2 regions of the Paenibacillus sp. J22FR5 genome follow, and region 2 is predicted to be linked to the other one. Evidence: riboswitches for the same ligand, from Rfam matches in the RefSeq annotation. Region 2 holds a riboswitch; the other holds the start of a gene.
The links. Region 2 has a riboswitch for cyclic di-AMP ahead of AC58P7_RS28310 (resuscitation-promoting factor). Riboswitches for the same ligand answer to the same signal wherever they lie in the genome.
Positions count from the first base shown of each region.

Region 1: another riboswitch for cyclic di-AMP. It lies ahead of AC58P7_RS15915 (APC family permease); the one in region 2 lies ahead of AC58P7_RS28310 (resuscitation-promoting factor).

Region 1 covers NZ_JCAUAN010000010.1:186,221-189,550, forward strand. Annotated here, with positions in the region: gene AC58P7_RS15905 (MFS transporter) at 1-354, opposite strand, end outside; gene AC58P7_RS15910 (GNAT family N-acetyltransferase) at 513-971, shown strand; cyclic di-AMP (ydaO/yuaA leader) riboswitch at 1,209-1,360, shown strand; gene AC58P7_RS15915 (APC family permease) at 1,465-3,300, shown strand.
Region 2 covers NZ_JCAUAN010000034.1:50,848-54,177, forward strand. Annotated here, with positions in the region: gene rnmV (ribonuclease M5) at 1-250, opposite strand, end outside; gene AC58P7_RS28310 (resuscitation-promoting factor) at 368-1,507, opposite strand; cyclic di-AMP (ydaO/yuaA leader) riboswitch at 1,792-1,987, opposite strand; gene AC58P7_RS28315 (ABC transporter ATP-binding protein) at 2,271-3,014, shown strand; gene AC58P7_RS28320 (ABC transporter permease) at 3,011-3,330, shown strand, end outside.

The DNA.
Region 1 (3,330 bases), on a different contig from region 2:
TAACGTCCCAAAGCTGTTCGTGAACAGCCCGATGAGGGAGGCGCCGCCGAGCGAAAGCAGAGCAACCACATAGAGCCTGCGAATCGGCACGAAGTCGGACAAGCGGCTGTACGTGATCGAAGAAATGGCGAAAATAATAGAGTACCCAGTGACAATCCACGATGCCGTCGATGGGCTGAGTTCGAATTGGACTGAAATTTTGGGCAAGGCCAGATTGAACATCATCGTGTTCATGATCACAAGTACAATGGTAAAACAGAGCAACCAGGAGACAGGGGTCTCTCTTAAACGGCTAGGCATCTCTGCTTCAACGTACGGTGTTCCTTGGGGTGAAGCAGTTGATGAGGTTGACATGGGGTACACCTTCCGATCTATAACTATAATATATTTCGTTACAGTTTAGCATGGCGAGTAGGGTATGTCAATGAATTGGCCTTTGTTAAAATAATTTGTAGATTGAATATTTATTCTTAAATATGTATTATTATACATAAAGAGCGAGGTGTAATACAATGTCACATGTGATAAGAAACGTAGAAATGAAAGATTTAGAGGCATTGACAGAGCTTATGGATGCCTATATTGTAGGCTTTTATAAGAAGCCTAGGCCAGAGACAGCCAATATTCACTGCCTGATTAGCAACTTACTTGAGAAACAAGGCGGTATTCAGTTTGTAGCCGAAAATGAGGGAGAACTCATCGGCTTTGCGACCCTGTATTTTGCGTGGAGTACGATGAAGGCTAATCCCATTACGATCATGAACGACCTTTTCCTGCTTGAGCCATTTCGGGGGACCGCAGTGGAAGAAGAGCTATTCCGCCAGTGTCAGAGCTATTCCAAGGAAAACGGTTATGCTTACATGTCTTGGATTACGGCGCCGGATAATCATCGGGCACAGCAGTTTTTTGATAAAATGGGTGGAACACGCGCGGATTGGGTGAACTACACCGCCCTCAATGAGATGTTCTGAATGAAATTTCCCTTCATCTAATGAATTGTTTGAGTAGTTAACCAACGATTGAAGAATGCAACTCTTCAATTTCCCCAAAATACCTCGAACCACTACGAGAATGGAAGATAATCAATGAATCAGTTGAATGTAAGCGAATTATTGGGGGATTCGGGTGGTGGAAAAGGGCTTTTTACGTTTTTTCTCTCCTTTACTATGTCCGTAGAAGAGAGTAGTATTCAACACGTACTAGAACAGTTGAATATTTCGCTTAATTTTCTGTTAAGAAAAGCGGGGGAACCACGAGTTTCATGGGGTGAATAATGGTGCTGATACCAAGTACCTTTTAGGGCAGATTTCTCGCGGCCCGAACCCGGCAGCTAACCTCGTAAGCGATCGTGAGAAAGGAGAACATGTGTCTACAAACACAAGGTCAATCCTTGTGTTTTTTTGCGTCAATTTTTAGGTGTAAGTTGAAATTGAGATTAGCCTTAATTGGAGGAACGACCACGAAATGACAAGTGATTCATTGAAAAAAATTGTGTTTGGTAAGCCGCTAAAGTCCAGTGAGCTTGAGTCGGAGAGAATGCAGGTTTGGAAAGCCCTTCCTATTCTATCTTCCGATGCGCTATCCTCGGTAGCCTATGGAACGGAGCAAATTCTGCTAGAGCTCGCAACCGTTGGGATTGCTGCATTTGCGTTCTCCCTGCCGATTGCGGTTTCGATCATCGCGTTGATTCTATTGCTCGTGTTGAGCTATAGACAGGTTATTGAAGCCTACCCAATGGGCGGCGGCGCTTATATGGTTACGAAAGAGAATCTGGGGATGGTTTGGGGACGACTTACAGGTGTCTCATTGCTGATCGATTATACCTTAACCGTGGCCGTTTCGATCTCTGCGGGTGTGCAGGCCATTACGTCGGCCTTTCCTTCTGCCGTACCTTATATTGTTCCACTTACTATTTTACTGGTTTGGATTATGGTCTGGCTTAATTTACGCGGTACTTCCGAATCTGGAACCGTATTCGCGATACCAACTTACTTTTTCATCCTTTGTATCCTTTTGTTAGTCGGTAAGGGCGTCTTCGATTTAATGACGGGCTCACTTAATACGCACGCTATAGAATTTGTACCTAGCTCAGCGACGAACTCATTAACATTATTCGTACTTCTCAAGGCGTTTTCATCCGGTTGTTCAGCTGTAACGGGTATCGAAGCCATTTCCGATGCCGTACCGCATTTCCGAACACCTTCTGTGAAAAATGCAAAACGTACGCTTCTCTCTTTAGGTGTCCTTTTGGCCATCGTGTTCGGTGGTGTAACATTGATCGCCTTAGGCTATGGGATTGCCCCAGATCCTAACGGGCATACATCGGTGCTATCGATGGTGACGGAGCAAGCTTTTGGCCGTGGAGCGATGTACTATGCCACTCAAATCGCGACGATGCTTATTCTGGTGCTTGCTGCCAATACAAGCTTTAATGGCTTCCCCATCTTGGCGTCGATCATGGCTCAAGACAAAAACTTCCCGCGTATGTTCTCTTACCGCGGGGACCGTCTTTCCTACCATTATGGCATCATTACATTAGGCGTATTGGCCAGTCTGCTTTTGATTGGTTTTAAAGGGAAGACCGATGCACTCATTCCACTTTATGCGATTGGCGTATTTCTATCTTTTACATTGGCTCAGAGCGGTTTGGTTCGCAAATGGTTGAAAGAACGTGTAGCCGGCTGGATCGGCAAATTGATCATTAACGGCCTAGGCGGCATTGTCTCCCTTGCAGTTCTAATTGTTTTCTGTATCACCAAATTTAGCGAAGGTGCTTGGATCGTCATTATTGTGACACCGATTCTACTCTGGTTAATAACGAAAATCAGTCACCATTACGATGACGTAGCCAAACAGCTTCGTATTGATATCACGCAAGACCGTGTATGTACCAAAGAACCCGTCATTATCGTACCTGTGGCCGGGATTCATCGGGCTGTAGAGCACACACTGAACTACGCGAAGTCACTTTCACCTAATGTTATCGCCTTCTATGTCTCCTTCTCCGATGAAGATGAGGAAGCGATGCAGGAGAAGTGGCAGATCTGGGATCCAGGCGTTCGACTGGTTGTATTCAAATCACGTTACAGAACGATCCTGAAGCCGCTTGTGGAATTCATTGAACGGATTGACACGCATGTATCTGAGAAGCAATCCATCATGGTCATTCTGCCTCAGTTCATGCCGAAAAAATGGTGGCACCGTCTGCTCCATAATCAGTCAGCGGCACGTATTCGCTCGAAGCTTCAAGCCGATAAGGATATCGTTGTTGCCACGGTACCGTATCATTTACATCAATAGACGTGTACAATAATAGGGAGAACATGTTGA
Region 2 (3,330 bases):
CTTGCTCCTGCGTAATGAAGGCATGCTTGCAGCCAGGCACCTTGGCTGCCACAATCTTGCGAATCCGCTCACCGGCGTGATCTGGATCCGTGAATATAATGACGCCTCTGCGCTGCTGAGCCAGCGCGATCCGCTTGAGTACGGCTTGTCCGATAGCGGAGCCGCCTGTTTCAATCGTGTCCGCCTCCACAGCCCGCCTGATGGCAGCTGTATCGTCCTTGCCTTCCACAACGATCATTTCTTTTATCATTTACGTTTTCCTTCCCCAGTACGCAGAAAAAGAAGAGGGGTCTCCTCTTCTTTCGCGCAGGCATATGCCAAGCTACGTGTATGAGCTAGTGTTCCCGCCAAAACTACCGTTTACACGTTAGTTTTGAGACGGTTTAGTAGGGCCAACCACATACACGGTGTACCCTTGTTTCGTTCCGAATTTATTCGCATAACTGTGATCTTCATAATACACATCGATCATCTGGCCTTTCACGCCGCTGCCAATATCTTCAGCACGACGGAAACCGATACCTTCAATGTACACCCACCATCCGAGTGGAATCACCTTCGGGTCGACCGCAATCGTGCGCCCTTCAGTCACGGTAGTCCCTGTGTAGGTTTTGCCATAGCCAGCAGAACCTTCCGTCTTACCTGTCGATTCCACGTCCGCTGAATAGGCGGTTAGCTTCACATTTTTGAGAATTTGTTTGTAGCCGAAGGTCACACCGTTTTTGGAAACCTCATCGACACTCGGTGAAGAGGAAGAGAGAACAACAACCGGATTTTTCGTGCCTACCGATACTACTTTTTTAACACTTTCTGTTTGTACTTCTTCACCCACAACTGCTTCCGCGACTAAAACACCGTCCTCGAAAGTCTTTTCTTTCTTCTTCACCAGAACGCCTTCTTTACCTTCTTGGACGACTTGCTCTTTCCCTTTAAGTAAAGACGCGTCATTCTTTTTCTCTGTCTCGAATGCGATCGGTTCAGAGACTTCCTCCGTCTCTTTTTTCACACGGACGATTTTGATTTCATCGCCAGTGGTTAGAGCGGCCGTCGGTTCGGGAGTAATGCGATCATTCTCCCCAAGTGCAATATTTAAACGTTGCAATGCACTTTCTACCGTTCTTGCAGTTGTGTAAACAGTGGTGGTCTTTCCATCAGCAGTCAATTGAATTGGTGAGGCATGCTCGATAACAATTTTGTCTCCACCCTTGAGCTTGGTCGTGAGTGAAGCTGAAATTTCATCGTGCTCACCAATCGTTATGGCTTGTTCATCCAGTAGGCGTTGCAGGACCCATTGCTTCGTGTGCACAATAGTTTCTTGTCCATTCACAACCACGGATACGCTCTTGGTAGCCGTTCCGTACAACAACACCAAAAACATGAAAGTCATTGCGATTGAGATTATAGCTAGGCTTAAAATCAAACGCAAGTTTTCATGCTTCCATCGCAATGCGAAGGACATGCTGGATGATCGTTTTACATGGGTCTCGCTAATTGAGATACTGCCCACTTCTTCGGTCCTCCTTCAAAGCCTCGCCGCCAGGTTACAGCATGATTAAATTTGACGCGACTAAGGTTTTTAGTTTAACTTAACATGCTCGCCATCATCAGCATTCTTGCGTAGCCGAATCTGGTCGTCCCCCCCTTTTACCTATTCATCATCCTATGAATTCCGGGTCATTTTATGTCATCTGATCTGTGTAAAACCCTGTATGAGGACAAAAAGCCAGCAAGAAGAGGACTCTTCTCGCTGGCTTAGTTTGCATAGTGAAATACAAATAGCACGCACGACAATCGTTACCTCTCTTACGCTTACGAGGTTAGCTGACGGATTCGGACGTGAGAGTCGCCCTACGTAGACGCAAACTGCTTGTTTGACGTCCATGATTCACCCCTGTTACTCAATCTGCTTACTTAACCGCATTTGAATGCAAATTAAGCTTGCAGTGGTTCCCCCGTTTCCACATTTGGAACTCAGCGAATGGAAAATTGGCAAATTGGATATTAAGTTATTATGAAAAGTATATTACGCTGTTAATCTCAACCTGTAAAGGGATTAACACCCGTTAAAAAGGGCTAAATCACTTAAATTTCGATTATTTTCCATATATAACCCACTTATATCTACATGTGTCTATGTTTAACGTACGTATACTCGTTTTTTTGATATATAATGGCCAAAACTAGGCTAAAAATGCAAATTTGTTTATAATGATTCTGGAAGTATTCGATCAATAAATACCAATAATTTGCTATTTAGGGAGGCAATTGAGATGGGTCCCATCTTACAAGTAAACGCTTTATTCGGGGGATACTTACCCAACAAACCCGTTCTCCATGACCTTACCTTCTCGATCCGTCAAGGTGAAATGATGGGGTTAATTGGACTCAATGGGGCAGGAAAAAGTACCACTATCAAAAATATATTAGGGCTCCTACAACCGCAAAAAGGATCCATTCGCATTAACGGCTTAACTTTAGCAGAAAGTCCTTTACCCTACCGTGCGACATACGCCTATGTACCTGAAAGTCCGGAGTTATACGAAGAGCTTACCATTCGTGAACACCTTGAGTTAACAGCCATGGCATATGGCATTTCCAAGGAGGACTTCGAAGCCCGATCCCAGTCCCTGTTAGAGCAGTTTCAAATGAAAGACAAGCTGAATAGCTTCGCAAGTCATTTATCCAAAGGGATGAAACAAAAAGTGATGATCATGAATGCCTTCTTGATCGAGCCCTCTTTATATATCATTGATGAGCCATTTCTCGGACTCGATCCGTTAGCCATACGTTCCTTGCTCGAATTAATGGTCAACATGAAGCAAAGAGGCGCATCATTCCTCATTTCCTCTCACATTTTGTCTACGATTGAAAAATATTGCGATAACTTTGTCGTCCTCCATAAAGGTCACATGGTTGCCCAGGGAGATTTAGTCGAATTACGCGCACAAACAGCGCTTCCTCAGGCGTCATTAGACGACATTTTCTATAGGTTAGTTCAAGGAGAACTGCGATGACCCCTCCAATGGAAAATATACGCGCATTTAACACACATGCATTATGGAAGCAGCGATTTCAACATTATATGAAGGAATCCATGGGCTATTGGCAGTATGCCGCTCGAAGTAATTTTATCGGCTTCTTGTTGTTTCTTGTCATCGTTTCTTCCTATTATTATGCAAAAACATTACAGCGTCTTCCGACAGATTATCCCTACTTATGGATCGTCCTGCTCTTGCTCGTTCCACTTCTCACCTCAAGTCCCATTCGGACCCTGACTCGGAGTGCCGATCGGATGTTTCTATTGCGGATCGAGAATGAAATGGGTGCTTA